2 regions of the Exiguobacterium sp. B2(2022) genome follow, and region 2 is predicted to be linked to the other one. Evidence: riboswitches for the same ligand, from Rfam matches in the RefSeq annotation. Region 2 holds a riboswitch; the other holds the start of a gene.
The links. A riboswitch is a leader RNA that binds a small molecule or an ion and turns the genes downstream of it on or off. The one in region 2 is predicted to bind cyclic di-GMP.
Positions count from the first base shown of each region.

Region 1 (16,823 bases), on a different contig from region 2:
AATCGACAGGTAACTCGTCAACCACTGCATGAGCGCGATCGTAACGATGACGATGAGCCACGGTCCGGACGTGACGAGACCGGCAAAGGCGTACGCTTTAATACGTGAGGAAAAATAGTCTTCTTGGAACAGCTGTTGTAACTTAAACCCGATGCCCGCCATATGCCGCTCTCCTTTCTTCATATAGATGTAAGTACGCATCGATGAACTGGTCGGTGCGATAGTATGTCTCGACGCGCTGCTGCCCGTTTCGTCCGAGTCGGCGCGCGTCTTCCCGGTTCTGATGGAACCAGACGCAACGTTCCGCGATTCGGCGCGGATTGACCGGTGGGACGACGAATCCGGCCGGACCGAACGGCTCGTCCGGTCGCCCGTTCACGAGCTCCGCACAGGCCCCGACGTCCGTCACGATCCACGGGACGCCTGCGGCCATCCCTTCAAGTACGGCGAGGGGTTGTCCTTCCGAGATGCTCGTCAAGAGACAGACGTCGAATTCAGGCAAGTGTTTGCGGATGTCGACCTTCCCGACCAAGAAGACGGCTTGTTCGAGCTCGAGTTGACGGATGAGCGCTTCACACTCGGCCGCATATTCTTTGTCCTCATCGAGTGGCCCCATGATGGTCAACTCGAACGGGATGAGCATGTCTTGTAAGAGTTTCGCCGCATAGATCATCGTCTTAATATCTTTGATCGGGACGACGCGGACGATGGCGCCGATGCGGAGCTTCTCTCCCCCTGCCACGTGACCGAGTGCCGACAAGCCTGTCACATCGATCCCATTCGGAATGATACTCAACTTCTCGACCGGTGCACCGAGCTGACGTTGCAACTCACCGTTTCGTTCAAACAGTGTGATGACGTCATCCGCTGTCCGGTACGCTTCCCGGGAAATATGGTGGAAGAACTGGATCCAGTGCGAACGGAACTCTGGTGGAATCCATGCCGCCTGCAACAGTTCCTCTTCCCGCTCACGCGAGTAGATGCCGTGCTCGGTTAAGAGAAACGGAATGTTTTGGCGCTCTTTCATCGCACTCGCAATCAATCCCGCATAACCCGTCGACGCGGAATGGATGAGGTCGACTTGCGGTAACTCGGCTTGCAGGAGGTCGAGGACGGGTGCATACATGCTGCGCCACATCCAGAAGTAGTCGATGAACGAACCGGCCTGCCCTTCTTCTTGATAGCTCTCCGTCACGAGTTGATAGAAGAGACGGCTCGAGAAGAACTGTTCCGGTGTCCCGATTTGTGACGCTAACATCGGGTAGATCGACGATTCGACTTGACCGAATGTCATCCACGTCTTGATCCGGTCACGCTCTTCTTGCGTCAACGCTTCCGGACGACGTTTCCGGGTCGCGCGCTGATTGAGGGCGAGCGTGGTCACACCCGTGACGTTCTCCGGTAACGTATATTTATAATCCGCCTCAGACTTCGGGTTTGGCATGATCGAGATGATTTCAAACTCATGCATCGGCATTTGTTGCATCAGCATGTGTACCCAGCTCGACACGCCTCCGCTCACATACGGATAACTCCCTTCGACGACAATTCCAATCTTCATGGGCGCGCTCCTTCCAATATCGGGAGACGAACAGACGTCTCTTTTAGTTCAACTTGATATAACGTACCGCTCTCATCGAACGGTCTGACTGCGCCAAACGCGAAATTTCCTGTATCCAACCGTTTCCCTGGCTCGACTCGGACGAGTAGCGTCGACGGGACAGGCAGTTGCTGGGCGTTGATGTCAATCGTGTCGTTCGTGTAGGCTACGTCGATTTGTGCATCTTGATACAGCTTATATTTTCGATACGCATCATACTGGCTCAACCCTTCGAGATGTGGATACTTCGCATAGAGTGTCTGGAATAGTCCTTCAAACGACTCTTTCATGATGCCCCATCCTTTTCCTTTCGAACGGTATTCATCTAACACATCATCCGGGTGAATAAAGTGCGAGACGAGTCCGAAGTTGGCGACGGCGTCGATGACGACGAACAGGTCATCCGGCGTCTCGTTGTATCCGCTCGACACGCGCGGGAAATCATATAAATTCGGATAGACCGGGTCCGGTCCGAACTCTTGAATGTAACTTCCTTTACTCGCATCCCCGCTATAGAGCCCGGCGACGATCAATCCGTCCTCGAACTTCTCGTTCAGCACGCTCAGTCCCGACTGTCCGATGATGTTCGATGGTGGGACGTAGCTCCGAATTTGTTCATTCGGCATATAATAATCGAACGCCTCGACGACACGGTCGACGGCCGAACGCATGGCGTCTTTGCTCTCCCATTTCGTATAGCCGAGCTCGGGGTCCATCACCTCGTCACCCATGACGAGTGGCTGGTGGTTGAAGCCGTGAAGACCGACTTCCCCGTTCGTCTGTAGCAACCCTCGGCCATATTCGAGCATCGGTGCACGAATCTTCTCAATGAGTTGTTCGGTCGTCTCTTCGTTCGTCGCTTTATAACTGCCGATCAAGAAGCCCGAATACGTGACGTCATAGTCCTCACCGATTTGTTTCATATCTTTCCACCATACTTCGGAGAAGAATTCTTTAATGGAGAGGTCATACTCTTCCGTGATGACGGGATTCGAGTTACTCGGCACCGGTGCCGGGAAGTCGTCGAGATGGACGATTTTGATGCCTGCTTGCGGCATGACGAACGCCGGGAACAACATCGACAACGACTGCACCATCAGACCTCGTGAGTTCTTATCTGTCAGGGACGTCGTATTCCAAAACATCACCTCTCCCTGACCGTATGAAGATTGCCACAAAATCGGTTCGTCTTTCGCCGAGATAAGGACATTTGTCTCATCTTTCAGCTCAACATCGGCGATACTATGGACGAAGAGCCCTGAGTCTTGTGGCAAGTCGACATAGCCAGGGAAGATTTCTTTCTCGAACACCAATCCATTGATGCCGTCCTTGAAGTCCCCGAAATCAGTGACGCCGATGAGGTCGGCCCACTCCTGATCGATGAAACGACCGGCGACATAAAGGCGTCCCCCCTTCTCAACAAACGACCGAATCGTTTCATACGGCCATGACTTTGTATTTTCCCCACTGACAACGAGGACGTGCTGCGGAGAAGGCTCGATTGCGGCAATCTCCTCTGCCTCGATGGACGTGTATGGCAACTTCGCGTAGTCGAGCGCGTATTTCAAGTTGTTCAAGACGGACGTCGACAAGTCGTCCTCGTTTTGATGGATATAGATTTGAGCCGGTGTCCCTTCCACTGCTCTCACCTCGCCTGCGAGTGTCGTGAACGCCTTCGGCTCATGTGCTTCTTGTGGGATGAGCCGGTGACCGTAGTCGAGTCGTAAAAACTGGACGACGACAATCATCGCGATGATCAGAGAGAACAAGGACGCGAGATACGTCGTAATCGATTTATTCATGTGTTTGCACCTTCTAACTGTTGAATGACAAAGCGATAATCTTCTGGAACGTCTCGTAGGTCGAGGTGTTGATGGAGCCGATCGAGGATTGGACGTAACGATGCCCAGTCCCCATCGCTCATATGGTGTTCAATGAGCATGATATAGCCGTCCGGTACTTCCGGATGATACAACGTGAGCGCTTCCGCCAACCGTTCCCCTGTCTCGACGTCACCTGCTTGGAACGATAGACGGGCTTTCGTGCGTAAATAGGTCTCATCCGTCGCATCGTGTTCTCCTAGTTGTTCAAGATGGAACATGGTCCGTTGCTGGATGCGGGCTTTCATATCCTCGTCCAAGAGACCGCTCTCGAAAAAGGAGACGCCCGTCTCGATGACGGGATAAATCGTCTCCGGTCGTTCCGGGTTCACTTGCGCGATGCGTTGCTTGAACATCAAATCGTATCGGTCGAACAACGTGTTCCGGACGGTCGCGGCATAGTGGACCGTTTCCGTATCTTCATGCTCGAGACCTAAATGTAAGTATTCTTCTGTGTTCATAAGCGGTGTCGACATGAGTTGCGTGATCGACTGTTTCCGCTTCTTCCCGTCCATCTGCAAGGCTTCCGCCAATGGGACGAGGTCTAAATCTTCTTTTGCCTGTTGCTGTAAGCGCTCCAAGTTGACCGTGTCGAAGTTGATATATTCGTCATAATCAAGAAGCGTCTTCGATGAGGCGAAACGACGGGCAACCCCATATGCGATCAACCCGAACAGTTCCCCGATGATCGGGACGACGGCACTGACGAGAAAAATGGAGAGCCAGACGCCTTTCTCGGCCGCATCCACTCTCGGTCGGACGACGAGTCGGTAGATAACGAAAAGAACTCCGGCATGAAGGAGAAAGAACAAGAGAATCATCCATCCGGTCATAGGCGTTTCCCACCTTTCACATAGAACACATGCTCGATCCGCTCTTTGAATCGTTCCGCCGACTCAATCGGTGTGCCCGGGAGAAGGAAGTGAAGGACACGTTCCTCTTCGTCATATCCGATGACGTCGATCTCCCGCATCGATTGACGGAGGATGAGCTCGATTTCAATGAGTGACAAGTCGACGCCTTCGACTGGGATCGTGACCGTGCTGTATGGTTGGTCATACTGTTCATGGCGCAACACTTGCTGTGCGACTTTTTGTTCGAACGCGTCCATGCGGAACATGCGCGTCCCGTCGACGAGCTGATCGCTGACGAGCATCCATTCGAGCGCATCCGCCTTCTCGATCCGTGTGCCGGCCCAGTCGAGGACGAGTTTCATCATGTTCATCTCGTGACTGCGCAACCGAAGAATGTCAATCTCATGGACAATTAACACTTCTTTCACCGTTCCCTCATAACAGATCGGGGCGACGAGAAGGGGTCCTTCGACTTCATCGGCCAACCGAATCGTCGGTTTTTGGGTCTGGAACATCCGTGCGAAGATGCCTTGCTCCGAATCAATGAAGAGCGTCTGTGGCAAACGTTCGACATCCCCCGAACGTACATGAAGACGAAGCGTCCGGCGTGACGTATCGACGTGGTAGAGGGCGAGCTGTCGCGCCCGGAACACGCGTGTAAACGTCCCGATCAAATGGTCACGTACCAAGTCTGTCGCGTCCTGGTCGAGCTGAAGACCGACCTCATAGATTCTTGAGAGTGTATACGTCGAATCGAGCACCCGCTTCCGCATCTCTCCTTGTGATTCTTGGAGTTGCTGCACCGTCTGCTTCAACTGTTCGTTCTCATCGACCACCTCTTCCTGACGGATATGGGACTGAAGACGCCGGCGCTCAAGGCGACGAAGAAGTGAAGCAAAATCCACGCGAGTTCGTTCGTATCGTAAAGGAATAAGAGCAAATCTGTCCCTTCCATCAGAAGGAATGAAAAATGATATAGACTCGTCAATGTGAAACTGACGAACGCCCCGAGTAGGCCGTAGCGAAGCGAGAAGAGAAGGATATAAAAAATTAACGGGTCAATCGCCCATTCTGACAAAGAAAGACTAAACGTATAGTCCAAAATGCCGATAAGTAAAATAGTCACAATCATTTCAATCCATTTGATTGATGTGCGATGTTGGGTATAAATCATAGTGTCACTCATTCCTTTACGTGGTATTTTATTAAGTAGTAGGACATTCGATGGATTGTTCGACCAAAAATTTCATATCGAGACGGGCAAACTTACTGAAAAGTAAGGGCGCAAAGACATGGGTCGTCGATCTTTCGAGATACCGATCGCCAGTCTGCAATAGCCGCAGCCGCTCTCTGATAACTATCAGGAGGGTTTTTTTATGGGTATTTTCTCAGCCAAACGTATCGTCAGCCTCTGTTGTGCTTTCGTTGTCGGATTCGCATTATGGACACCACATCAAGCGGTCGCCAAAGCGAGCAACCCGCTCGCAAACGTCGAGTCGTACAAGATTTATTATGATATGCCGAGTAAAAGCAAGATCAAAAAGATGCAACAATATGACCTCGTCATCATCGAGCCTGTTTATTATACTGCAGCTCAAATCAAAGAGTTACAAAAATTCGGTACGAAAGTGTACGGCTACATCAATACGATGGAAGCTGACAATTGGAACGTCGACTTCATCAAGCAGATGAACGAATCGGACTTCTTCCACCGTAACGGACAACGTGTCCATTATGCGGAGTGGGATTCTTATTTGGTCGACATGACGTCGACGCACTATCGTGAGCTATTGACGCGTGAAGTGGAGAAACAAATTGTCGCGAAAGGATTAGACGGAGCGTTCTTAGATACTGTCGGCAACATCGACAACGAGCATTCGGAACAACCAACCATCTTGAAAGCACAGCGTGACGGGATGAGTCAGTTCATGAAGACGATCAAGGCCAACCACCCTACCCTTTCTCTCATTCAAAACTGGGGATTTGCGACACTGAAGACGTATACGTATCCGTATGTGGATGGTGTCATGTGGGAAAGCTTCAACTATACGACGATTTCGAAAGACCAATGGTCAAAAGACCGCATCCAAGAATTGCGTGACCTCGATGCGCGATACGGCATCAAGGCGTTGACGGTATCTTCAAAACAACGTCCGAAGAGTGCCGCATACGCGGAACAAAACGGATTCATTCATTTCCACTCAAACGCCACGTTAGATTATAATAAATTCTGACTTTCATTTACCTGATTGTACAAGTATCTGGTAGTTTCTACAACGAAAATACTTTAAAAAAACATCCTACGGGTTTGCCTTCTTTATCGGCAAATTCGTAGGATGTTTTGATGAAATCCTTTGATTCAACGGTTATTAATCATGCATCAAGCGGATGTGACCGTCCGGCTCTTGATAAATCACGTGTTCTTGTGACAGTTCCGTCGGGGAACGGACCCCTGCGGCGGCCGTCATATTATACAGTCCTTCCCGAAGCGAGATGATATAGTTCGTGACCCGAAAGCTCTTCTCGTCGACGACAAGAGCACGCTGCAGTTTCGGGTCGGTCGTCGCGACACCGACCGGGCAACGGTTCGTATGACACACCTGCGCCTGGATACAGCCGACGTTGAACATGAGCCCGCGGGCGATGTTGACGAGGTCGGCACCGAGGGCGAGGGCAATCGCCACCTTGTCCGCCGTGATGAGTTTCCCCGAGGCGAACAGTTTGATCCGGTCCCGAAGACCATGCTCGATCAAGAGGCGATGGACGTATGGAAGTGCCGCTTTCAGTGGCAACCCGACCGTATCGGCGAGTTCCTGGTACGTCGCCCCCGTCCCGCCTTCACTCCCGTCAATCGTGATGAAGTCCGGTACGATTTGAGACGTCGCCATCTCTTCAACAAGCGATTCCATGTCCTGTATATTGCCGACGACGAGCTTGATGCCGACCGGCTTCCCACCGATTTCACGCAACTTTTCGATGAAGCCCAACAGTTCCCTATGCGTCTGAAACTCGGAGAATCGGTTCGGACTGTCGATGGTCTCCCCGACACGCACGTGGCGGATACGGGCGATCTCCTCGGTCACTTTCGAGCCATCGATATGTCCCCCACGCGTCTTCGCCCCTTGTGCTAGTTTCAGTTCGAACGCCTTCACTTGCGGGAGTGCGCTCTTCTGTTTGAACGCTTCCACCGAGAACGCCCCGTCTTCGTCCCGGACACCAAACAGTGCCGGACCGATTTGACAGATGATGTCGACATTCCCTTTCAAATGATAGTCCGAAAGACCACCTTCCCCTGTGTTCATCCATGTCCCACCCGCACGGCCGAGCCCGATCGAGAGAGCCGTGATCGCCTTGTCGCCGAGCGAACCGAAGCTCATCGCCGACTGTCCGACGAGGCCGCGGACGTAGAACGGCTCCCGACACGTCTCTTTCCCGATGATGATGGTATCTTCTTCTGTTAATAAGTATGGGGAGATGTCTCGTTCGACGAGATGCTCTTTTCGGGTGAAGAGGTTATCTTCATCGAGTTCATACACCCACGTCGACACTTTTGTTGAATTGTCGATGCGTAGTTCATTCCGATTTGTCGGGTACAATGCGTTTTGAAGGTAGAACCCGCCCGCTTCAAAGTCTCGCTCCGAGCCGAATCCGATGATGCGCGACTTATATTTCCCGGCAATGACAGCCGCCTCGTATTCGTTCCGCGAGAACGGTTTCGCCTCGTTGTCGTTCAAGAACAAATATTGCCGAAGTTCCGGACCCATCTTCTCGAACATATAGCGCAGTTTTCCGAGAATCGGGAAGTTACGGAGGACAGAGTGCTCACGCTGGTTTCGGTCACGTCGCCACAAGTAAAACAGAAGTAGCGGTGGAGCTGTCATCATCATCAATAAGAGCACAAGCAAGATGGTCAACATCGATGTATTGAGTGACACGGTCTCTCCTCCTTTTCACTAGACGAAAAACACCCTGTCGCAAACGGAACAGGATGTCATCAGTCGCTCGGGATCGTGACCCCGTCAAATTGTTCATTTCGGCACAGCGTGATCGCCTGCATCGCTAGTTTATAGTCCTCTTCCGGCAAGGCGATCAATTCGGTCGGAAGGACCCATTCTTTTGAGTTATACAAGTGAATGACGAGTTTGGCGAGTACAAACTCTCGTTTATCGAACGTGTTGTCATCGATGATTGTGGAGGTTCGAATCTTCCCAGCTTCGAGGTCTATATAAGGAAGCAAACATTCTCGGATATGCGAATGACCCGCAAGTACATATAGCGCGGCGAAGTATTCGCGACTGGTACTGCCAGGATCCGTAAGTCGTTGTGCTAACCGTTTGAACTCGTTGTAGTGGTCGGAAGATAAAAAATCAATATGGTTCATCGGTCCACCTTCTCTCTCTAAGCCTCGCTTTGCCCTCAGAGTTTATAATTTCCACCTTTTTGTAGAAGTTAACCCTGTTTTCTTTAGATTCGGCGCATTGAAATCGCCTCACGCATCTGCTGGAGAGACGCACGTGCCACGTCCCCACGTCGCATCATGACAGCTGTAAACAAGGCATCGATCAAGCTGAGCTCCGCGATGCGGGAAGCGAGTGCCTCTGAGCGGAACGCCGTCTCTTGGGACACGGTATAGAGCGACACGTCTGCAATCTTCGAGAGCGGTGATTTCGCATAGTTCGTGATGGCGACCGTCGGGACACCCTTTTCTTTTAGGAGTTTGGCGATATCGAGCGTTTCCTTAGAAGCCCCGGAATGCGAGATGACGACGGCGACGTCGTCTGTCGTCAATTGCGAGGCCGACATGAGCTGCATATGCGACTCGAGGATGGCGCTCACTTGAAGCCCGCTTCGGACGAACTTATGATAGGCGTCTAACGCGACGACCGCTGACCCACCACTCCCAAAGAATTCGATGCGGCGTGCCCCGAGGAACAGCTCGACGGTTTTCTCCAGAGAGTCTCCTTCTAAAATCTGACGCGTCGACTCGATTGTCTTCCCGTTCGTCGAAAAAATTTTCTCTGCAATTTCAAGCGCCGTATCCGTCTCCGTGATATCTTCATGGATGTCCTGAAGTGGTGCGACGACATCCGAGGCGAGCGCGATTTTTAGCGCCTGATAGCCTTTAAAACCGACACGCTGACAAAAGCGGAACACGGTCGATTCGGCGACGTCGAGGTCATCTGCCACTTGATTAATTGTATGGTGAATGATTTGTTCTGGTTGTTTTAAGATGTAGTCGGCAATACGCTGTTCTTTCTTACTCAGTGTCGAATAGGCGCCACGGATGCGGGCCGTCCCGTTCATCGTTTCCATCAAGAATCACCCTTTCTCTTCTTCACTTAACGATACCGTTTCGAAAAAAATTCCGCAATGTGTGATTCGTCTAAAAGATTGACCCACCTTACAAAACGGGGCAGGAAGTGCGATTCTGGAATATGCTACTCTAATAAAGCACTTTTCAATTCATTCACTCATTGAACCATTTGAAATCGAAAGGACTGTTTCGAATCGAACATCACCTCAGTAGCTCGTACAACTTACCACTCGTCATTCTTTCCATCGCTGTTGCCATCTTCGCTGCAGGTGTCGCCCTCGATATTAGCAGTCGTTTGAAATATGCGAAATACGCCTCACGGTTCAGTTGGGTCGCAGCCGGCGCCTTCAGTCTCGGGCTTGGTATTTGGGCGATGCACTTTATCGGCATGCTGGCATTCCACCTAAACGATGACGTGACGTATCACCTCGGCATCGTCTTGTTGTCGATCGTACCGGCCGTCGTCGCCTCCGGGCTCGCCTTCTGGATCATCAGCCATCCGGAGACACGACCGACGCAACTCGTCTTTTGTGCCTTCTTGATCAGTGTCGGGGTCGTCTCGATGCACTACATCGGGATGGAAGCGATGCAGATGAACGCCATCCTCACGTATGACCCGATCATGTGGATCGCTTCTGCACTTGTTGCTTATGTAGCATCGCTCGTCGGACTGTACATCCTCTTTTATATCCCGAACGTCTCGCGATTCCATTGGCGCCGTCTCGCCAGTTCGGTCTTGATCGGTGTCGCCGTATCAGGGATGCACTACGTCGGGATGGGCGCGGCACAGTTCACCCCGACAGAAGGAGTCAGCAAGTCGATGAGCGGTTATGCGGTCGATAGCACCCTCCTCGCCTACGTCATCGCAGCGAGCGTCATGACCTTGTTCGTGATCATGTACATCTCACTGAGAACGGCGTCACAGCTCGAGGCAAAATCGGAAGAACTCGAACTGAAGTTTGAATCGATCATCGAATCGGCATCGGATGCCATCATCGTCGCCGACCATAACCGTGTCATTCTCCAGTGGAATCACGGGGCGACCGATTTGTTCGGATATACGTATGACGAGATGATCGGACAGTCGATTGTCGCCATCATCCCGGAACGATTCCGTGACGCGCACGAGCGCGGCATGCAACGATACGAGAAGACGGGTGAGAAACGCGTCATCGGTCAGACGGTCGAGCTCATCGGCTTACGAAAAGACGGTGTCGAAGTGCCAATCGAGATGTCGCTCGGAACGTGGAAGACGGACAAAGGCATCTTCTTCAGTAGCATCATCCGTGACATCAGTGAACGGAAACGAATCGAGGCACAAATCAACGACCTCGTCTATTTGGACCCGCTCACCGGACTCCCGAACCGTCGCTTGTTCAGCGACCGACTCGATGCGCTACTCGGTCAGTCCCAGCAAGAACCGTTCGCCTTGTACTATATCGACCTCGACAACTTCAAAGTCATCAATGACCGCTTCGGTCACTCGATCGGCGATCAATTTTTGAAGCAAGTGACGACCCGGATCCAGTCAACGATTCAAAAGTCGGACACGCTCGCCCGTCTCGGTGGAGATGAGTTCATCATCTTGTCACCGCATACGAAAAGTAACCTTGCGGCCCATCGTGCTCAAGAGTTGATCAACGTCCTCCATCCCCCATTCGAACTCGAGAACGAGGAAGTGTTCACCGGTGCTTCGATCGGGATCAGTCTTCACCCGTCCGACGGGGATACGGCAGAAGATTTAATCAAAAACGCCGACATCGCCATGTATCGGGCGAAGGCTGACGGCAAGAACGGCTATCAGTTCTTCACGAACGAATTGAACGAGTCCGTATCCCGTCGCTCGAACTTGTCGATGGCACTCCGTAAAGGAATCGGGCGTGGCGAGTTCACCGTCCACTATCAACCGCAAATCCAGTTGGAGACGGAAATGGTCATCGGCATGGAGGCGCTCGTCCGTTGGCACCATCCGGAACTCGGGATGATTTCTCCTGGTGAGTTCATTCCAATCGCCGAAGAGACGGGAAGCATCCACCGTCTCGGTGAGTTCGTCTTGAATGAGGCGTGTCGCCAAAACAAGGCGTGGCAAGATGCGGGCATCCACCCGTTTCGGGTCGCCGTCAACATTTCGGCCATTCAGTTCGCTCAAAAAGACTTGCCGGAAGTCGTCAGCCGCGCACTCGACGCATCAGGTCTCGACGCAAAGTATTTAGAACTCGAGTTGACAGAGAGCGTCATCCAGAGTGCGGACCGTGCTATCGAGACGATGCACGAGCTCGTCGCCCTCGGTGTCCATCTCTCGATCGATGATTTCGGGACGGGCTACTCGTCTCTCAGCTACTTGAAACTGTTCCCGATCGATACGCTGAAGATTGACCAACATTTCACGAAGAACATTGAAAGTGACGAGAAGGATGCGGCCCTCGTCAAAACGATCATCCGCATGGCGCATGAGCTTGATTTGAACGTTATCGCGGAAGGCGTCGAGACGGAGAATCAAGTCGCTTTCCTAAAAGCCGAATCGTGTAACCAGGCACAAGGATATTTCTACAATCGTCCTTTGCCTGCGGAAGAGATTGAAGTCTTCTTCCAGCAATATAAGAAAGCATCATCAAGTTGATTCGTTCGACCTCCATAACGGGGGTCGAATTTTTGTCGTAAAAACGAAAAAAATTCCGTGATTTGACTTGTAAATCGAATTTATTTTGATATGATGAATCTAGAGACGGAAAAAAATTCTTTTTCAGGGGTGACGATATGGAAATTGGTTTGATTGGTTTAGGAAAAATGGGGTACAATTTGGCACTTAACTTGAGCGATCACGGACATACGGTCGTCGGGACGGACGTCGGGGACGTCACATCGGACGCGTTCACAATCGTGCCGACGCTCGAGGATGTCGTGAGCAAGTTGTCGACGCCACGCGTCATCTGGGCGATGGTCCCTGCCGGAGACGTCACGGAAGCGGTACTCGCCGAACTATATGAGCGACTCGAACCGGGCGACATCGTCATCGACGGTGGCAACTCGAACTACAAGCTCTCGGTCGCACGCGCCGAGCAGTTCGCCGAGAAGGACATCAAGTTCTTTGACTGCGGAACGAGCGGTGGCACGGACGGGGCACGGAACGGTGCCTGTACGATGGTCGGGGGTGACGCAGACGCATGGCCGACAATCGAGCCAATCTTCAAAGACTTGTCTGTCGAGAACGGCTACCTGTATACAGGTCCTGCCGGAAGTGGTCACTTCTTGAAGATGATTCATAATGGAATCGAGTACGGGATGATGCAGGCGATTGCAGAAGGGTTCGATATCTTGGAGAAGAGTCCGTTCGATTACGACTACGAACAAGTCGCACGCGTCTGGAATCACGGGTCGGTCGTCCGTTCTTGGCTCATGGAACTCACGGAGAACGCCTTCAAGAAAGATGCAAAGCTCGATGAGATTCGTGGCGTCATGCATTCATCAGGTGAAGGCAAATGGACGATCGAGACGGCGCTTGACCTTCAGGCAGCCGCACCGGTCATCGCCTTGTCACTTATGATGCGCTACCGCTCACTCGAAGACGACACGTTCTCAGGTAAAGTCGTCGCCGCGCTCCGCAACGAGTTCGGTGGTCACGCGGTCGTCAAGAAGTAAGAAATGCGGAAAAGGTCACGGGGAGTTGACCTTTTCCTTTGTCAGAAACTGTAAACGGTTACATATTAAACTTTAGGGGGAAAACTCAATGTCTGGCTCAACACTTATTTTGATTGCCTTAGCCGGGATCTTCTTGCTCTTATTTTTAGTCATTCGTACAAAGCTTCACGCATTTGTTTCGTTGTTACTTGTCAGTCTCATCGTCGGGGTCGCAGCCGGCATGCCGCTCGGAGATGTCATCGCCTCCATCCAGAACGGGATGGGCGGAACGCTCGGCTTCGTCGCCGTTGTCGTCGGTCTCGGGGCAATGTTCGGGAAGATGCTTGAAGTGTCAGGTGGCGCGGAACGCCTCGCCCAGACGCTCGTCAGTAAGTTCGGGGAAGACAAGGCACAATGGGCGCTCGGGATCACCGGGTTCATCGTCGCCGTCCCGGTCTTCTTCGATGTCGGTTTTATCATTCTCGTCCCAATCGTATACGGTCTCGCCAAAAAGACGGGACGCTCGCTTCTCTACTATGGGATCCCGCTCCTCGCAGGTCTCGCGGTCACGCATAGCTTCATCCCACCGACACCTGGTCCGATCGCCGTTGCGAACTTGATCGGTGCCGACCTCGGTTGGGTCATCTTGTTCGGTGTCATCGCCGGGATTCCATCGATGATTTTAGCCGGTCCCGTTTTTGGGAAGTATATTGCTAAGAAGATTCATGTGACGATTCCGGATTACATGGAATTCAAAGAAATCGATACATCGAAAGAATTGCCAAGCTTCAAAATGATCTTGTCGCTCATCTTGATCCCGCTCGTGTTGATCTTAGCGAACACGCTCTCAGCGGTACTCTTAGATGAAGGCAACGCCGTCCGTGACTTCTTGACGTTCCTCGGACACCCGTTCGTCGCCTTGACGATCGCGACGCTTCTCACGTTCGTCTTCCTCGGGACACGCCGTGGCTATTCACGTGACGAAGTACAAGAAATTGCAACGAAAGCACTCGAACCAGCCGGGATCATCATCCTCGTTACTGGTGCCGGTGGTGTGTTCAAACAAGTGCTCATCGACTCAGGTGTCGGTGACGTCCTCGGTGAAATGATGGCTGGTTCACCACTTCCGGCAATCGTCCTCGCCTTCTTGATTGCGACGGTTGTCCGTGTCGCCCAAGGGTCGGCAACGGTCTCGATGGTCACAGCAGCTGGACTCATCACACCGCTACTTGAAATCCAAAACATCACAGGCGCGGCACTCGGTTTGATCGTCATCGCCATCGCCTCAGGGGCGACTGTCCTCTCGCACGTCAACGACTCAGGCTTCTGGCTCGTCAACCGTTACTTCGGTCTCGATGTGAAAGATACGCTCAAGTCATGGACGATCATGGAAACGATTATCGGACTCACCGGCTTTGCCGTCGTGTTCTTGATTAGCCTGTTTATCATCTAAGTTAGGAAGTGATTGTGTGTTTACGATTGGGGTCGATATCGGGACGACGAGTACGAAAGCCGTCCTGTTCAACGGTCATCAACAACTAGCGGTACATAACGTGTTGTATCCGCTTCTCACGCCCGATACGGAGACGGCCGAGCAAGACCCGGTCGTCATCTATGGGGCCGTGCTCGAAGCCGTCTCGGCGGTCCGCGCCAAAGCGGACGGTCCGATTCGCTTCGCATCGTTCAGTTCGGCGATGCATAGCTTGATTGCACTCGATTCCTCAGGACGTCCGCTCACGAACAGCATCACGTGGGCCGACAGTCGCGCGAATCCATATACGCAAGAAATCAAACGCGACTTTGATGCGAGTGCCCTCCATATGCGCACCGGTACCCCGGTCCACCCGATGGCACCGCTGTCGAAGCTGCGCTGGTTGAAATCAGAACATCCTGACGTCTTTGAACAGACAGCCAAGTTCGTCTCCATCAAAGAGTATGTCTTTTATCGGTTGACGGGACGCTTCGTCGTCGATCACTCCATCGCCTCGGCGACGGGGTTGTTCAATTTGAAACAACGGGATTGGGATGCGGAAGCACTGACGGTTGCCGGTGTGACACCAGATCGTTTATCTGAACTCGTGCCAACGACAGAGATTTTACATGTAACACCAGACGTGACCGAGACGCTCGGCTGGGACTTCCCGCTCGTCGTCGGGGCAAGCGACGGCGTGCTCTCGAACCTCGGGGTCGGTGCCTTCGAACAAGGGGTCGTCGCCGTGACAATCGGGACAAGTGGCGCCATTCGGACGGTCGTCTCAGAACCTGTCGAAGATCCAAAAGGTCGCATCTTCTGTTACGCGCTGACGGACAAGCATTGGGTGATCGGTGGACCGGTCAATAACGGTGGCATCATCCTCCGTTGGCTCCGTGACGAGTTCGCAGCAAGTGAGGTCGAGACAGCGAAACGCCTCGGGATCGACGCGTACGACGTGTTGACGCGAATCGCCGAGACGGTCAAACCGGGTGCAGACGGTCTGTTGTTCCATCCGTATTTAATGGGCGAACGGGCTCCACTTTGGGATTCGAACGCTCGCGGTTCCTTCTTCGGGCTCAGCATTCATCATAAGCGCGAGCACTTCATCCGCGCCGTATTGGAAGGTGTCATCTTCAACCTCTATACGGTCATGCTTGCACTCGATGAGTTGACGGGCGCACCGAACCGCATCCATGCGACAGGTGGCTTTGCCCAGTCGAGCCTCTGGCGTCAAATGATGGCGGACATCTTTGACACACCGGTCGTCGTGCCGGAAAGTCACGAAAGCTCATGCCTCGGGGCCGTCATGCTCGGAGAGTACGCATTCGGGGACATCGAGGAGTTCCAAGAAGTGCCTCAAGTGACCCACGAGCATGCACCGAACATGGAAGCGACGAACGTCTATCGGGAGCTCTTGCCGATCTACATTCGCCTGTCGCGTCACCTATCAGAAGAATATGAAGCCATTTCGGCGTTTCAGCGGAAGCATGTGTGACGTCAAACCGAGTCCTTCGAGGGCTCGGTTTTTTGAATCATGACAGGAGATTTCGTTTCATACATGGAAAGTAAGTGCGAGGTTGAACTATCAACATTAGTGAAGGGATTGGTCAAATGGCGATTGCAATCGGATATCTCATTGCAAGTTTAGGCGCATTCGTGGCGTATTGGTTCAGTACGGGCGAAGCACGAAATACAAAATTTAAAATATGGGGTGTCGCGCTCATGATCCCCATTTCACCAGCACTGGCCTTTTCAATCGGACTCTCCTACGCCATCAGTGTACAGAACGGTTGGGCCGGATTGATCATGTGGTTGATTTTCCCTGCGATCTTCTTTAGTGGTCTTGCGCTTCTATTGGTCGGTCTATTCAAAAAAGAAAAGAAAGTCGTTTGAGCGATATGATGATCATACTCACGACACCACGTTGCCTCATCCGCCCGTTCGAACGACAAGACATCGAGTCGTTCATGGCGTATCGAAACGACTTGGACTGGATGCAGCATCAATCGTTCAAAGGTCTTAGCTATACTGAATACGAGAACGCCCTACTCGGCGAACAATCGCTTCCACACGGCATGCAACT
Region 1 is NZ_JAPEHX010000006.1:1,308-18,130, forward strand. It holds gene pelG (exopolysaccharide Pel transporter PelG) at 1-162, opposite strand, end outside; gene pelF (GT4 family glycosyltransferase PelF) at 143-1,561, opposite strand; gene ON063_RS01985 (DUF2194 domain-containing protein) at 1,558-3,402, opposite strand; gene ON063_RS01990 (hypothetical protein) at 3,399-4,313, opposite strand; gene ON063_RS01995 (hypothetical protein) at 4,310-5,170, opposite strand; gene ON063_RS02000 (hypothetical protein) at 5,146-5,508, opposite strand; cyclic di-GMP riboswitch class I at 5,584-5,670, shown strand; gene ON063_RS02005 (putative glycoside hydrolase) at 5,711-6,568, shown strand; gene ON063_RS02010 (FMN-binding glutamate synthase family protein) at 6,704-8,251, opposite strand; gene ON063_RS14890 (Clp protease N-terminal domain-containing protein) at 8,172-8,366, opposite strand; gene ON063_RS02015 (hypothetical protein) at 8,329-8,715, opposite strand; gene ON063_RS02020 (MurR/RpiR family transcriptional regulator) at 8,799-9,647, opposite strand; gene ON063_RS02025 (bifunctional diguanylate cyclase/phosphodiesterase) at 9,809-12,268, shown strand; gene gnd (phosphogluconate dehydrogenase (NAD(+)-dependent, decarboxylating)) at 12,406-13,287, shown strand; gene ON063_RS02035 (GntT/GntP/DsdX family permease) at 13,376-14,719, shown strand; gene gntK (gluconokinase) at 14,736-16,235, shown strand; gene ON063_RS02045 (hypothetical protein) at 16,352-16,633, shown strand; gene ON063_RS02050 (GNAT family N-acetyltransferase) at 16,639-16,823, shown strand, end outside.
Region 1: another riboswitch for cyclic di-GMP. It lies ahead of ON063_RS02005 (putative glycoside hydrolase); the one in region 2 lies ahead of ON063_RS11270 (transglutaminase-like domain-containing protein).

Region 2 (16,823 bases):
ACGTTGAATAAGCCCATCGACTTTGTTTCACCTTCGTCGATAAAGTTCAACGGTTGGTTCGTCACGGCTCGATACATCTTGAGCTGTTCTGGGATTTGGAATCGGTACGTCGATCCTTCTCCATATGGATGTCCGTTCGCAAGCGCCCAATTGTAGTCAATTTTGACGATCGAATCCGTCGTGACGACATCTACCGTCCCCCCGGTCTCTGTCGTTTCGGTCACTACATAATCGGTCAAGATTTCATCCTGGATGTCGAGCACTGCTTCCTTCGAAGCTTTTTGATCCGCTACCGGTTCTTCAGATTTCGGCTTATCTGGAGTTGGTGTTTCTCCACCTTCCTCGCTCGGTTGGTCCGGTGGTGCGGTTTCTGTCGCCGGATCACTCTCATCTGAAGGTGTCGGAGTCGTTTCTGGAGAAGCTTCTCCTTCTCCAGGTGAGGTCGCATCCGGAGTCGTTTCTCCAGATGACTCATCAAGCAATTGATTCGATTCTTCTGTGCTCTCTGTTTGGGAAGAATCAACCGTTCCTTCCGCATATGCAAGTTCAGTTACAGCGAACGGCTGTACGACAAGCAAGACGGTCAAGACAATGGATAACCATCGTTTCATGTACGTTTCCTCCTGTGTCTTTGTTTGTAGACATCACAAACGTGGAACAAGGAGACTCGCCTCAAAGAACACACCAAAAAAAGGCCGCCTTCTCAAGAAGGGACCTTGGTCATTGTTCAGTAATAGATTGAGGCACGATAGTCAGAGGCGCTACGGAACGTCGTCGTACGTTTCTCCGTCACATCCCGTGTCACATCAACGATGCGCCACTTTCCACTAATAAATACTTCATTCCAAGCATGATACCCCGTCACTCCCTTTGCGGAACCCATGACAAGACGGGTCGGAATGCCTTGCGCGCGTAGAAGTGCTGCATTCAACGAAGCGAAGTCATAGCAAATCCCACGTTTCGTCCGTAACGTTGTCGCGTGATCAGGCAAATACGTAGAAGTGAGTTTGGTGAGTTTTTTATAGTCATAGGCAATGGTCTTGCCGACATGACGGCTTGTCACGAGCGTTTGCTGTGAAGTAGAGTAGGATGAACGTGACAGCGACGAAGCGAGGCGCGACGTCACACGATCGATGAAAACGTTTTGAGTCGAATGGAGATACGGTGCCGATGAGTGTATGAGACGGACCGTTTTCTGAAGGAGGCTGATGCGCTTATAGCGTTTGCCGTCCGATGACTGATAGAGCGCGAATGTATAATCCCCGTTCCCGTAGTTTAAATTGAAATGATTCTTCCCCTTGTAGACATCATGATAGCGAACCTGCTTGCCTTGTCGAATCTCTAATTTAAATGAGCCTTTGTCTTGGCTCGAGATATACACGTCAACTTTCCCCGTCCGTGTATCGACACGCGTACTCGCCGCATCTACGGCGGCAGGTCGCAACACAATCAAAGCGAACAACAATACCAACATCCCCGTGAAGAATTTCTTCATGAGACGAACCTCCTTTGGAAACTGGCTGCCATGTTAAAGGCCCTTTAGCTTTGCGTCACTAGCTTTCGCATAGTTTTGCCATTATCAGTGAAGTCTTACATGACTAATTTAGCATATAGGTATATTGAACCTCTTAATCTTTTTGTGATTCAGGTGAATGTATGTGCTTTTTGAGTCTTTATGCCTAAAAAATCGACCTCTCGGAAGATGAAGTTCCTTAGAACAAATGAAACGGCTGTATGGATATTTCGCTGAATCAACCGAACAACCGTCTTTTTTCTAATCAACTACATGTCTAAAAAGCGTCCCCCTACAAGTCGGATTGTTCCGAGGAACTTGTAGGGGGACGCTTTAATGTGCGGACATATTTTTAAAGTTATCGAGTAACTTTAATCATTTTCTTCATATCTTGATACCCGCTCTGTTTCATCTTCACTGTGACTGTCACGCCTGATTTCTGACGTGGAATCACTAGTTTATAATTTCCTCGGGAATCGACTTTAGCCGTCTTGCTGATGGCTTTCGTCCCGACAAATGCCTGAACCGTCGCCCCTTCGTTCCCTTTACCCGTCACGTAAGTCTGACTCGCCCGAACCGAGTTGACAGAAAATGTACGGAACGTGTTGAGGACACGTAGCGACGTGAGCGGCGAAAGGTTGCCGGCGGCGTCTAACGCACGAACCGATACGGTTGCACCGACTTTTGTCGTCTTCATATCGTAGCGATACACACCCGTACCGCTTGCTTTCGCTTTATACGTGCGGTTGTTGTAGTAAATGTACACCATTGCTCCCTTTTCCGCTTTCCCCGTCACGCGAGTCGATTTGTTCGTGAGCGTGAGTAAAGTCGGTCGATCAGGTGCTTTCTTATCGATGGTGAATGTAAGTTGTGTGATGTTCCCAGCGGCATCCGTCACACGAAGTGTATAAGCTCCAGAAGTACTCACTTTCGTCTGATTGGCAATCCGTCTTCCGTTCAATGTTGCCGTTCCTTCATTGAACTTGATGACGAGATCTTTATTCGTCAATTGACGATGCGTCACACCAGTTACGACTGGGGAGGTGCGATCAATCGTAAACGTTTCGCTCCGCTTGTTCCCATGCTCATCTGTAATCTCCAACGTATACTTCCCTGCTGTGGCAATCGTTGTCCCGGAAAGGAATGGCTTCCCGTTCAATGTTGCCGTTCCTTCTGTAAAGGTTGGTTTCACTTCTCGATAGGCGACTTTTCCTGACGTGAAGCCGCTGACTGCAGGAGGTGTCGCATCAATCGTGAAGTGAACGACCGTCTGATTTCCAGCTCGATCGGTGACGGTTAATGTATAGTTCCCGTCAGTCGTGATGACTTGACCCGATGTGAACGGTTTTCCGTTCAGCGTTGCCTCTCCCTCACTAAATGTCGGTTGAGCGGACGGGTACGTACCTTCTTCTGTCACACCTTGAACCTCGACCGCTGTCTTATCGATGGTGAACGTGATTTTTGTGACGTTCCCTGCCTTATCTTTGACCTCTAGTTCATAGACGCCTTCTTCCGAGACGACTGTCCCACTCGTGAACGTTTTGTCGTTTAAGGTCGCGGTTCCTTCGCTGAAGGTCGGACGTACCGATTGATAGTGTCCGTCAGCCGTCACACCTTGAACTTCGACAGCTGTCTTATCGACGGTGAACATTACTTTGGTGACATTTAAGGCTTTATCTTTGACCACTAGTTCATAGATGCCTTCTTCCGACACGAGCGCCCCGCTCACGAACGGTTTATCGTTCAAAGTCGCGGTTCCTTCGCTGAAGGTCGGACGTACCGATTGATAGTATCCATCAGCTGTCACGCCTTGAACTTCGACCGCCGTCTTATCGATGGTGAACGTGACCTTCGTGACGTTCCCCGCCTCATCCTTGACCACTAAGTTATATACGCCTTCTTCCGATACGACCGTCCCACTCGTGAACGGTTTATCGTTCAAGGTCGCGGTTCCTTCGCTGAAGGTCGGACGTGCCGATTGATAGTATCCATCAGCCGTCACACCCTGAACTTCGACTGCCGTTTTATCGATGGTAAACGTGACCTTCGTGACGTTCCCCGCCTCATCTTTGACCACTAGTTCATAGACGCCTTCTTCCGACACGACCGTCCCACTCGTGAACGGTTTGTCGTTCAAGGTCGCGGTTCCTTCGCTGAATGTCGGACGTGCCGTTTGATAGTGTCCGTTAGCCGTCACGCCTTGAACTTCGACTGCCGTCTTATCGATGGTGAACGTAAGTTTTGTGACGTTCCCCGCTTCATCTTTGACCACTAGTTCATAGACGCCTTCTTCCGATACAATCGTCCCACTTGTGAATGGCTTGTCGTTCAAAGTCGCGGTACCTTCTCCAAAGACTGGAGTAATATTTCGGTTAAGTGATCCGTTTTGAACATTGCTGACGACAGGCGCGGTACGGTCAATCTTGAATGATTGCTTCGTTTCATGTCCAGCTTTGTCTCGAACAATCAGCGTATACGTTCCGTCTGTCGTAATCGATTGACCTGACGTAAACGATTTCCCATTCAACAACGCTACTCCTTCATTGAAGGTCGGTGTTACGATTTGATTGGTCAAACCGTTCGGCACTCCCGTCAAAACAGGCGCTTGCTGATCCAACGTGAAACGCACGGTTGTCTGATTGTTCGCTTCATCCTTAACCACCAACTCATAGGTTCCATCCGTTTCAATACGGACAGGCGATTTGACAACATTGCCATTCAACGTCGCTGTCCCTTCATTGAACGTGAACGAGACAGGCTGAGCATAGAAATGGTCATGTGACACACCTGTCACGATCGGTGCAATCACATCTTGAATCGACTTCGTCCAAACGTCACTCGCCAGCATCCCGTGAGTCGCTTGGATTGAGAATGTTGATTGATTGGTTAACTGTAGGCCGTCGAAGACGAATCGACCCGTTTCATCGGTCGTCACGGTAGATGCGTCTGCGCCGAGTGTCAATGTCACATGTGTCCCCGGTTCCGCCGTTCCTTGAATCGACGTATCTCGGTTCGTCACAGGATCAATCGTCATGACTTCATATCGACGGGATACGGTCTCAGATGTACGATCAATCTCATCCTTCGCATAAGCAGAGAGGCTCACGGTCTCATTGAGCGTGAAGGGACCTTCATAAACAGATGCTTGATTGTTGCGTGTGACATGAATCGTCCCATCGGTCGCCGTCAATCCAACCGTCTGACCTTTCAAATAGATACCACTGTCGAGTGTGACAGTTACGACTGGAACGTCCGTCTTATACACTCGATATGACCATCGATGAATCTTACCGTAAGCATCGGTCATCGAGAAACGTAACGTCCGATCTTCCGGAGTCTTCAAATCGACACGGAACGTCCCGTTCGCTTTCGTTTGAAGCTGTTCTCCGTTCAAGTATAGAGTCGACAACGGAATGAATGATCCCGATACTGACACCTGTCCATCCTGTTCGAATACAGGTGTGCTTTCGAGTCGGAATGGTAACGTATCATATAATTGATTCGTCGCAGTCATCGAATAGACACTGTTCGACCCTGACATAACGACCATTCCATCTTGGGAAGGCGTATAGTACCCGAAGGTGAAGTATGTGCCACGAAGTTGCCCCTTCACATTTACTCCTCCGGTCAATCGTAATCGTCCACCCACGTACACATTGCCGTTCAATACCGTTCCTTGTCCAAGTGTCAATGTGGCACCTGGCATGATGTAAATATCTTGGTTCACCGTTGTGTAACTCCAAGACTCATTTGACTTGACGATGCGCGCATCGACAGGCGTAATTGGAGCGAGCGTTTTAACTGTGAAAGACAACCCTTCCGTCACGATCGTTTCATTCGCATTCATATCTTGAATACGCAAGGACTGGAGTTTCCATGTTGCTGCTTCTTTAGGGAATGCGCTACGAGGCAGCTCCATGTTAAACCCATCTGACGTGACATGTGTACTTGATAATGTCTTGGTTTCATTGATTTCGTTCACAAACGTGGCATCGACTGACTTTAGCTTCAAGTCGTCAGACGCAAAGATTTTGAAGGATTGGAAATCACCTTCATCAAGCTCGAGTGTTGCCGAATCGATTTTTGCGAAGGTTGGTTTGACTGTGTCGGACGAAGGATATCTTAATATAAAACCTTGAGTATCTTCTTCATTTCGATAGATAGTTCGGCTATTCGATTGTGCGTCCACAAGATTCACGAACCCCATGACGTAGCGCCCGGATTCCATCCCATCTTCGATCAAAAGCGTCCCTTCATAGACACCGTCCCCCTGATGATCCATGGACACATACTGCCATGCGCCGGTGATTGGTTTTTTCAAGAAAAAAGACACGTAAGGAATCTGGTTCGAGTCATCTCTCGCCTCGACGCGCACACTCACTTCGTCCCCCACCGTAAATTCTCCTGATTCAATCGTATAGCTAATGAGTTCAGGAGCAGTTGTGTCACTGTTCGTTCCATATACTTCAAACCCTTGGACATCATCTTTTTCACGATAGACGGTTCGACTATTCGATTGTGCGTCCACGAGATTCACGAACCCCATGACGTAGCGCCCGGATTCCATCCCATCTTCGATCAAAAGCGTCCCTTCATAGACACCGTCCCCCTGATGATCCATGGACACATACTGCCATGCGCCGGTGATTGGTTTTTTCAAGAAAAAAGACACGTAAGGAATCTGGGGCGAGTCATCTCTCGCCTCGACGCGCACACTCACTTCGTCCCCCACCGTGTACTCTCCTGATTCAATCGTATAGCTGATCAGTTCAGGTGCCTCTGTATCCTCCACTGCTAATCCTGAATAAGGTAATGAATGCACTAATAATATAATGATAATCAATTGAGCCAACCACTTCTTCATATGTTTTCCTCTTCTCTTTTCTCATATGTAGGTTTTTGAATATGAATCCTATAAATCCCATATAAAAATATAGCACGTTTTCCAAAAACAGAATGACCTATTTTATAAAAATAGGGGCATGAACAACACAAAAAAGCGGAGTGACCAGTTTCGATCACTCCACTTTCCTAAACGCTTATTTATACATAAATTTACTACTCTACATTTCATACGTAGAATTCCTATTTTATTCAGAAAACTCAATCTCAATTCCTGATCCGGCCATATAATATTTAAAGGAGTCTCCATTTGCACGGAACGTTCCTTCTTTGAAATAACGCATCCGATTATGCCAGTCTTCCATAACAAGACGTTCCACCTCAGTCATATGTGCAGATGCCACGCTCGCATAGTTTTTAGCTTCTTGTGTATCAGGTCCGTACACCAACTCACCCATCATTTGAATGGATTCGTATTGATATTTCATCATTGCCTCACGTTCCTTTGGTCTGACACCTGGTTTATAGGCATCACCGAACCAATGTCTCATGACTAAAATTCCTTTGTCTTCGAGGTGAAACACCTGAAGGAAATTCTGTTCTCCCTTTTCATATTTATAGCCAATGAGACGAATACCCTCAAATTCGGTGAAACGGGGATCTAGCTTCACCTTTTCAAATAGAGCTGTTGGGGAAGGACGATCAATCTCGATCTTCGGCTTCACCACACTCAAATCTCGGTTTGCAGTCCATCCCGTTTTCTTACCCGTACGCACCTTACTCCAACTACCGACTGTCTCGAGTACTGTGACAGTCTGATTCTTTTTGACGTTAAGGATGACTTTTGCCTTCCGACTACGTGATGCATAGATTTTACTCGATTTGTTGAACTGCTTTTCAATCGCTGCTTCGACTTTACTCACATCACCTTGAGAAAAAGGAATCTGGGCTGGTGACAGTACGGCTGTCAAACAAAACACTGCTAACATAACGCCACTTAACAACTTCTTCATATGTATAGCCTCCATGACTTTATTCTTTTTATTTAGTGTATCAAGAGGCATAGGCACTCTGTCGGCAGTTTTTAAGAAATAGGAAAACCGATTTTTTATCTATTATTGCTATTCAGGTTCTTCTCTTAAAAGAAATGAATTATTCATAAACTAATCCTTCTTCGTCCGTATTTTAAAAACAAGATCAGTCTGTTTTGCCTCAGGCAATTTGAACTGATCTTGTTGTTTTATGCATCTATTTTTTGATACCGTTTCAACTTCTCAATTAGTCCTTCTTGAACCTGTAGAGCTTCTTGTCTTTCGATGGCTCGTGATTCTGATAATTCATCTACAATCTCAGATAACTTTACAATGCCTTCATGGAATAAGCGCATCCGATCTTCGAAATGGTTCGACATCGCTTCCATCTGTTCTTGAGAAGAACTAAATGCCTCATTCGACTCCTCGACATGCTCATTTACAGTATTGAGTTCTTCCTGTATATCTTGCAGCAATAAATTTTGATTCTTCACTAACCGAGACAGTTTCGTACCAAATTCTGATTGACTCTCTGTATGTGTTCGTTGTGTCTCGAGTTGATGTTGCATACTCGAATGCATTCGTTCCAATTGTTCGATTTGCGTATGTAATGCAGTAGACAAACGCTCCATACTTTCTGCAATCAACACTTGGCGTTGTTCCTCTCGTTTCGCCTGCTCCGCGTGAACGTGTTGCCAGTCTTCTTGAATACGCAAAAAATGCTTCTCTTGCTCAAGGTGTTGCTGACGGTTGATTGTGAAAAACTCATCCATTTTCAAAAACCATTCTGCTTGATGACCATTCATGAGTGCGAATAGTTCGGTTTGAGACTGTTGCGATTGGTGCGACAGAACGTTCTGCCAGTTGTTAAGCTCGCTCACAAGAGCTTGTTGATTCTCAGAAGTTTGTTTTTTTGACTCTTCAAACATGTGAAAGAGTGTCTGACCGACTGCGAAAATCGCTAACGAGAATACGCCAATCAACGTCCATTTCACCCAATTTGTCGTTTGTGTGATGGCCGCGAGCGAACCTGCTGCAATCGCCATGGTGACCGATAGTTGATAGTTCTTCATTTCAAATCCTCCAATTTCACTTCCTCATGCCATTCAGGAAGTGTTTCATAAAAAAGTTGCAAGGTGTCTTTCGATACTTTTTGATCCATAGCATGTTCGAGGGTTGTCCATTTTTCTAATGCTACTTTTGGATAAATTGTTTCTAGGAAAATGGTTGCGACATCATCTAGTCGTTTCGTTCGTTCCACCACAGACAATGCTTCTAACGTTTCGCAAAATTGTCGCCAATCTTCCAGACAATCTGGTCGATATCTCGTTAGAAACTGTGATAGATTACTTTCGATTTTTCGACAGTTCTCATCCAGCAAATGAATCATTCAGACTCCCCCATTTCCTTAACACTTGTAACCACTGAGCCACATCCCGCTTTCCATACAAATCAAGCGTTCCAATTTGCTCCAGTTGAATTAAGCGTTTGACCACTTGTTGAAAATAAGGCCGGGGAGGGTAGCCATAGTAGAGCCAAGTCTCGTTCAACATATCCATCCCAATGTTCAACCATTCGGTTTGCCATTCTTCATAAGAAACATCCTTTGTCTCAAGACGAAGACCTGCATGCTTCAAAAAGGATAAAGCGATTGGAGGTATTGATTGATGAAATGATAAAGAATTTTTCTTTAACAAATCCGAAAAGGTAAAGGTGTCAAAGGAAACTTGATGAATCCACGACCACATGTCTCCTTTTAAGACAATATCTTTTGAAATGACGGTGTGACATTGTCTACGATCGAGCAAAGGCTTCATCCATATTTCCAATCGATCCCCTATGACGACGCTGACAGTATGATCCGCCCTAAACGATATATGATGTAAATCGTTTGGATGAACATATTCCACGTCATAGAAATTCGTCAACGTAAATGTCGAGTCTTCTCGAATCGGAAATGGACCAGACGAGGTGACGGATTTTTTAAACAATTCAGTGACAAGTCGCGGCTCTCCGACGACAAACAACTTCGTTCTTTGAAACGTGTAGGTGGGTGTCGGTTCATTGCTCAACGCTTGCCAGTACGAATATTCAGAAGTGAGACGGGCAGCATCAATCTGCTGCCCGAGCATCGTCATACACTTCATTTTTGTAAAATCTCCGTTTTCAATTGTGCAATGTAGGCAATCTGACGTTCAATGTTTGCCTCTGATGCATCAAATTCAACTCGTTCAGTTGATTTCTCATTTTTTAGTTTCGTGAGACGTTCTTCCCATTCACTTAATTCTTCACGATAATGCCGCGGTAATTCTTCTTCCATCACTCGTTGAATGTTGAGAGTCTCAAGTTGTAACCATTGTTCGAATGCTTCACCCTCTTCTCGAATGAGCCTGTCTACCGTTCCTTCTACTTGTTCTTGGATGTGCTGTGTCTCAGCCTTTTTCATTGCCTCGATTTCTTCTCGTTCTAACTGTTGAAGCTGTCGTTCGCGTTCGTCTTGTAAATACTTTCGCTTCTGATCGATTTTTTGTTTAAGTGTTTCTTTTTCGCCAGCCTCGCGTAGCATCTCATCTAACAATTCTTGTTTTTTCGTGAAGGCGTGCAACACTTGTTGACGCTCTGCGTGGAAGCGAGCTTGATGCTCGTAATCAATACGCATATCTTGTTGCCGATCGGCATCCATCGTTTTACCGATTCGAACAGCAACCGTTTCTAGAGGACTCGTAATTTGATCAAGCGCTTTCCACATCGATGCATCTTTCTTAGTAGAGCGCTTTTCCGTTTCTTCTACCAATGTTTGAACGATGGTTGCTGTCATCTCTTTTCTTTTACGTTTCGCCGCTTCTTTTGGATCTTCTTGTTCATTTTCAGTGCTCTCTTCTTCACTCTGTTTTTGATTCTGTTCTTGCTCATTCTTCACTTGTTCTTTATCTTGCTGGTCTTTTACGAATTCTTCAGCTGCTTGCTTCGTTTTTTCAGTAACTACAACTTTCCCACCTGCATGCGCTCCTGCACCGAGCCTTTTTGTAAGTACAGCCAATGCAACTGCAGCTCCGATATCAGCGACACGACCCACTATCTTCAGTGTATTTTCCATCTTATGAGGATCAAACGATTCATCAACTATGTACATGGGCTCATACGGTTGATGTAACATATCTTGTAATTTTTCAAGTTCATCACGTAAGGTTTGGACAGTTTCTGCAGAAGAATCTGATTCCACGTGAGCAATCTCAGCTAATTTTGCTTCATGCTCTTCCACCATACGTTGTCGCCGTTCATCATAAGCTTGTTGGAACTCATCAAAAGACCACGCATTAAAGTTAACCGTCACATCTCCCTCAATCGGTTGTAACGTATAACGAATCCCACTCAACAATCCATCGAACTCACGCTTCACGGAGTCATGGACATTTCTGCGCAGCTCGATCAGTACTTCTTGAGCGACATTTTCATCGAGCTTCGTCATCAATTGAGATTCTAATTGATTCTGTGCCCATTCAAGCTGTTCTTCGATCATGTCTTTCATTTTTTTGTAAGTTTGTTTCAATGATTCGTGAAATTGAGATAATTCGATTTCCACTTGTTCATTCAATTGATTTTTTTGAAGATGAACTCGCTCCATCGCTTCTTGTAACTGTTCACCTGTCTCGTCCGCACTTAGCTTTTGAAGATATAAGTCTTGTTCTAAACGTACGGTCACTTGATTCAACCAATGAATCATCGCATGTACGAAACGACTTTCTTTAAGTGCGTGCGTATTGGTCACTAAATCAGGAATCAACTGTTCGGTCACTTGTGACAAACCAGCACCAGTTTTCGCGCTGACAGCAACAAGTGGATAATACTTGCCAAGCTCTTCAACTAATTGATTCGTCGTATGCTCCATAACTTCTTGAAGCGATGTTTCCGATAAGTGATCGATTTTGTTGATGACAAAATACAAATTTGGTTGATACGGGATCAACTGTTTTAAATATAGAATGTCTTCCGCCGTAAGTCCTTGCCATGACATCACATAAATGGCCGCATCACAACGGAGCATCGCTTCTTCAGTCATGCTAATGTGATGGGCATACTTTGTATTGCGCCCTGGTGTATCGACGAGCTGTAGCGTCGGCTGATTCGCAAGTTCAGAAGTAGCAATATGAATGGATGTCCAGTTTTTCTGTGTACCACTCGCTACATACTGAGAAAATTCTTCTGAACTGACGAATTCAATCTCGCCATCCGTTGTCGTAGCATGAATCTTTGGTTCGCCATAACCGATGGTGGTCAAGATTGTCGTTGACTCATTCGTATGGGTAGGAAGAAGCGATTTCCCGATGATTCGGTTTAGAAGTTCTGATTTCCCGACACTAAATGACCCAAATACGCCGACTCGAACCGTTTGGTCTTGTAAAGAGCCAAACAGAGAGGCAAATTCTTTTTCCTCACGTTCCAATAAACCGAGCTCTTGCTGCACCGTTTCCATAAGGGATTCATTGATTAAGGTAGAAGTACGTTCAATTTGCATTCTTGTAACCTCTCTTTCGCTTGTTCTAAATCTACAGATACACGACTTAATTGTTGTTGAATTCGTTCTTTTTCTTCTGCTGACTCGTTCATCATCTTTTCCATTACGGTTTGTTCTTCGCGGAGACTTGCTAGCAACTCATCTTGAGCCTCTAAATGTAAATCAATTTCTCCTCTTGCCACTTGAAGCGTGTCACATTCTTCGAAAAATGTTTCAAACTCATCACGCTGTCGTCTTCCGTTACTCTTAATTTGTTTGATGACTCGACGTACTTCTTTTGTCACCATTTTTTTATCCGCTTCATTTTGTTCTTTCATTTGTTCGAAACGAATCCGTTTCTTTTCTCTTTCGAGTTCTTCTTTTGCTTTTCTCCACTCTTCCATTGACTCGAATCGACTAACCCCTTCGATGAGACCATCTGTGTTGTCATGGTGACGAGCTGTCAATTCTCGAAGCGCTCTTCGTAATTCATCTTGTTGTTGAATCAAACGTTCATACTCCTTATTTTCAACCCACATCTTATTTACTTTATCCGATAGAATCACACGCGTTCGAATGACCGTTTTTTCAATACGTTTTGGATTTTGTCCCAGTAATAGTGCGTTGCTCTCTAATTCTTGTTGCAAAAGTTTACGTTCCATCTCATAGTGATGATTCTTTTCACTCTTTATCCCTTTAACTCTTCTAAGTTCAATCAATTGTTGGTAGTCTTCATCCATATCTTTCAGTTTTTCCTCAATATCCTCGAGCTCAATTTGAGAAGTCACATGTGCATCAACTTGTCGCTGCTTCACTTTTAAAGAAACAGGCATTGATGAAATGGCTACCTCTTCTTTAAATTGAAGATCAAATTGCTCGACATACTCATCCATCTCACGCTTCAACGTTTTAGATAGCTTCTTCAATGCTTGCTGGAATAATTGCTCGAGTTGGTCAGTATGTTGTTCTAGGTCTTCTTCGATGTCCTCTAAGTCCCCAATCCATTCAATCTGATTCAATGAATCAATCAATTCATTTTCGAGTTGAGTGACACTTGTGTTTAAGTCTTCCACACTTTTTTCGATGGACGTGTCGAACGTCTTCTTAATCTCTCTAACTTGTTGATTTAATTCTGTTCGCCGTACGTCGTAACGAAGTTTGAGCAAATCGAACTGTTTCGCCATTTCTTCGACATCAATGGATTGGTTCAACACATCCTCAATTTTGTGAAGCAAGCCACCCATGCGTTTATAGTACTGCTCCAAATCAAAGAAAGGAGACTGCAAGGCATCTCTCGTCTGCTCACCGTCAAACAAGTAATGTTCTAACTTCTCTTCGAACATCTCAAAACGTGAGGCAGTACGTAAATCTTCGACCGACCAATCTACAAACTTATCGGGTTCGACAGTTGCATCATGGGCTTTCAATGCCTGAAGGGCACTGACCGGATAAACTTGGGCCAATGGCACATTACAATATTCGTTTTGACGCAATGCGGTTTCAAGTGATCGAACGACTTCTTCAATCTCATTTTTCGGAATGCCGTCTAACCGGTTTGCGACAAAGAAAATGCGGTCGATCGAATCCGACAGGTCTTTCAAAAACTCAAACTCTGTCCGTTTTCCAGGTTGCTCCATGTTGAAGAGTAGGATGCTAGCCTGAGACGTCCGAATCTTGTCCTTTGTGATACGTTCGTGCTCAGGGTTGAGGGCCTGTAGCCCTGGTGTATCGACAAGAACAACACCGTTTTGGAGATAAGGGGAGTCGATAAATAAATCAACATGTCGAATGGCGTGTGATACATCCAACAACTTACTCATCTCAGTCACATATTGATCGAGTTGGTCAAAAGACACCTCTTCTTCTTTCCCATCGTAGTAGTGCACGATGGCACATTCATGACCCGGACCTTCCGTCTGGTGACGGATGAAGTTGATGGTTGCTGTCGTTGGCGTGACACGCGATGGCAACACTTCCTTCTGCAACAAAGCGTTAATAAAGGTGGATTTACCCGTCGAGAATTCTCCAACGACCACAATTTCAAAGCGTTGTTGCAAAAACTGATTTTCTTGTTGCTGTAGGAGTTTCATCCAATCTTGTAACTCGGTGTAATCAGGAAATACGGATAACGTTTCTTCTGCCGTCTGTTTGGCTTCTGTAAAAAGTTGAGTAATCGCATCAAGTTGTTGAGTAAATTCTTTACGCATGAGTTTCTCCTTTATAACGAGTCACTTGTAGGTGTTGAAGTGTCTTCGCCTTTTCTTGGTTAATGTATTTCTTAAAATTAATTGTGAATTGTCGTAGCACTTTAGCCATCGCTTCATTCGTATCTTCTAGCGCGTCGACAATCGTCGCATGAATCTCCTCTGCCTGTTCATCCATAAATTGAGTGTCCGAAGAACTGAAACGAAGTAATTCTTGAATCTCTTGAATGGTGTTCGCCTCGTAGTCTTCTATTTTCTTTTCGTGAAGCTGAATCTCTCGCTCTAGCCTCACTGATTCTTCTCCCGCTTCTTTCATTTGCTTGGCAGATTGCTCCATTACTTGCTGAAGTGTCTGATCATGTTGTTGTTTCAACTCTTCATACTTTTCCGACCACTCATCACGAGCCGTCGAATCTCTATGCACAGTGCGCTCTTTAAATAACAGCCACTTCCGTTTTACTTCGACGTTCTTTTCGACTTCAGGCATCTTTCCAAGCGATTGAATCTCAAGCTTCCAATCTGCATCAATGTTTGCAACTTTTATGTCACGCTGCTCGGGTAATTCATGAAGCTTTTGATCCGCACGTTTAGATGAGTTGATTAACCTCGTACGCTTCGATTTGAACTGTTTCATCTCTTTTGTTCGATTTTCAATCATTTGCATTAAATCTAGCTTTTCATTCAGTTGAATATTGCTCTTCAACTCAACTTTGGCAACATCCCAGTCTACCTTGTGTTCTAAGTCGAACACTTCCATCGCTTGAAAGAAGCGAGCAAGTTCATCTTCAATATCTACACGACGTCGGTCCACATGATTCGTAAACAGGTAATGAACCTCTTCATTCCATTGTTTGAGTAAAGATAGACATTCTTCTTGATACGTCTGATATTCAGCCATGACACTTTGAAATTTCGACTTTTCCAAATGCTTATCACTTTCTCGTCGAAAAGTTTTTCGGAATTGTCGCTCTTCTTTATTCTTTTTCATTTGGACTTCTTTCAGTTGAAGGATCAACTGTTCATCAGCTGAGTCTGAATCAAATGTGATATCTGCTAGCAAGTTCGTCCCATGTGTTTCGATGTGATCGTAGCTCTCGATAATCAATTGGCGAAGTCGTGCCTCACGTAATTGACGTTCTTTTTCCTGTTCTATCGATAAAGACTGATTCATACTCTCGTACGATTCGATTCGTAACATCAATTCTTCATACGCATGTCGTAGACTGTTTAGTTCCGAGCTTTCATAGGCTTTCGTCTCCATATACATAGAAAGCTCTTGTTCAAGCTGCAGAAGTCCCGATTCATCAAGCAGCTTTTCATTCCCCGAATGTTTAGCTTCCATCGCCTGAAGCGATGCTACCGGAAAGATAGCTGGGATATCCGAACAATAGGTGGCTAACCTTTTTTCCATTGCCACTTTCACGTCTTGCCATTGTGTCTCGCTAATCGTGTCATAACGGGTTCCGACAAGAATGACATGTTTGCCTTGTTGGAGAAAGCGTTGAATCAATTCATCATCGACCACATCAATTCCTCGGGGTGCCTGAAACAGGTAAAGCACCGTCGCTGAAGAAAATAAAATGTCCTCCGTCGTCTCGAATGCTTCAATCGTTCGTGAGTTCGCACCAGGAGTGTCCACTAAAATCAAATCATCATTGAGAAACGGAACATCGAGATAAAGATCCACATAACGTGGTTCTAAGGATACAGAAGACTCTTTTTGAAAAGTCGTATACTTTTCAATCTTCTCTGGATCCATTCGTCCTTCTTCAATGATTTCTCCATTAGCAGCAACAGTTTTAAAAGTCGGGAGTTGCCCATTCTGTATAGCAAAGATTCGAGTAATCGTTTTTGTCGTTTCGTTCGTGTGTGCTTTTAAGTATGTATGACCGAGCAATGCGTTGAGCAAAGCTGATTTTCCTGCACTAAACTGACCGACGGCAAGAATCTGGCTTCTTGTATGCTCAAAGTGTTCTTGAAGATGTTGAATATCGTTTGCAAGGAATGGATCATCTGCATATAAAGAAACCCATTCCTCAAGTGATTGTTTCATTTGCTCTTTACTTAATAATTCCAAGCATAACCCTCCTTGTTCCTCAGTTGTTATTATAAGGAATTTAAAGAGGTTGGGGTTTACTTTTTTTGTTAAAGGTCAATAAAATAGTGATTCTTCATAAATAATCGACAGAATAAAAAAGGGACGACACATATGCGCCATCCCTCTCAAGTTTATTCCGAAAATTATTTAACTTTTGTTGCCGCTGATTGCCCCGCTAACCAACGAGTCAATCGAACACCTTGCATGACAACGTCTTCATCTGTCGAGATCAGATTTTGGATGAAGTCTTCATCAACATCCCCCTCTACTTTCCATGTTTTATCGACAAGGTGCAAAACAATCCCGTTCACATTCATTTCACTGAGGTAATCGTAGTACACTTCTTCTACAATCACTACTGGATTACGTGCAGCCACTTCGATGTATATCGGATTCGCATGGGACCCTTGCAAGTTGACGCCGTTCAACCGCTCAATTTGCAATGCGTTTTCGCCTGTGAAAGTAAATACGTGCCCTTTATCGGTCATTACGAGTTCGTATTGTGTCATGTAGTAACGCCAGTCTCTTTCCCCCGACCAATGATGAATGATTTGTTTAAGTGATTCATTCATCGGACCATCCATGTGTATCAATCGCTCAATCAATGTATCAATCACAAACTGTACTTGTTTTTCGTCTT
Region 2 is NZ_JAPEHX010000054.1:10-16,832, forward strand. It holds partial or broken gene ON063_RS11265 (hypothetical protein) at 1-611, opposite strand, end outside; gene ON063_RS11270 (transglutaminase-like domain-containing protein) at 728-1,495, opposite strand; cyclic di-GMP riboswitch class I at 1,509-1,585, opposite strand; gene ON063_RS11275 (Ig-like domain-containing protein) at 1,872-6,377, opposite strand; gene ON063_RS11280 (SH3 domain-containing protein) at 6,604-7,368, opposite strand; gene ON063_RS11285 (hypothetical protein) at 7,596-8,459, opposite strand; gene ON063_RS11290 (hypothetical protein) at 8,456-8,776, opposite strand; gene ON063_RS11295 (hypothetical protein) at 8,757-9,533, opposite strand; gene ON063_RS11300 (dynamin family protein) at 9,530-11,902, opposite strand; gene ON063_RS11305 (dynamin family protein) at 11,875-14,088, opposite strand; gene ON063_RS11310 (dynamin family protein) at 14,081-16,162, opposite strand; gene ON063_RS11315 (DUF262 domain-containing protein) at 16,327-16,823, opposite strand, start outside.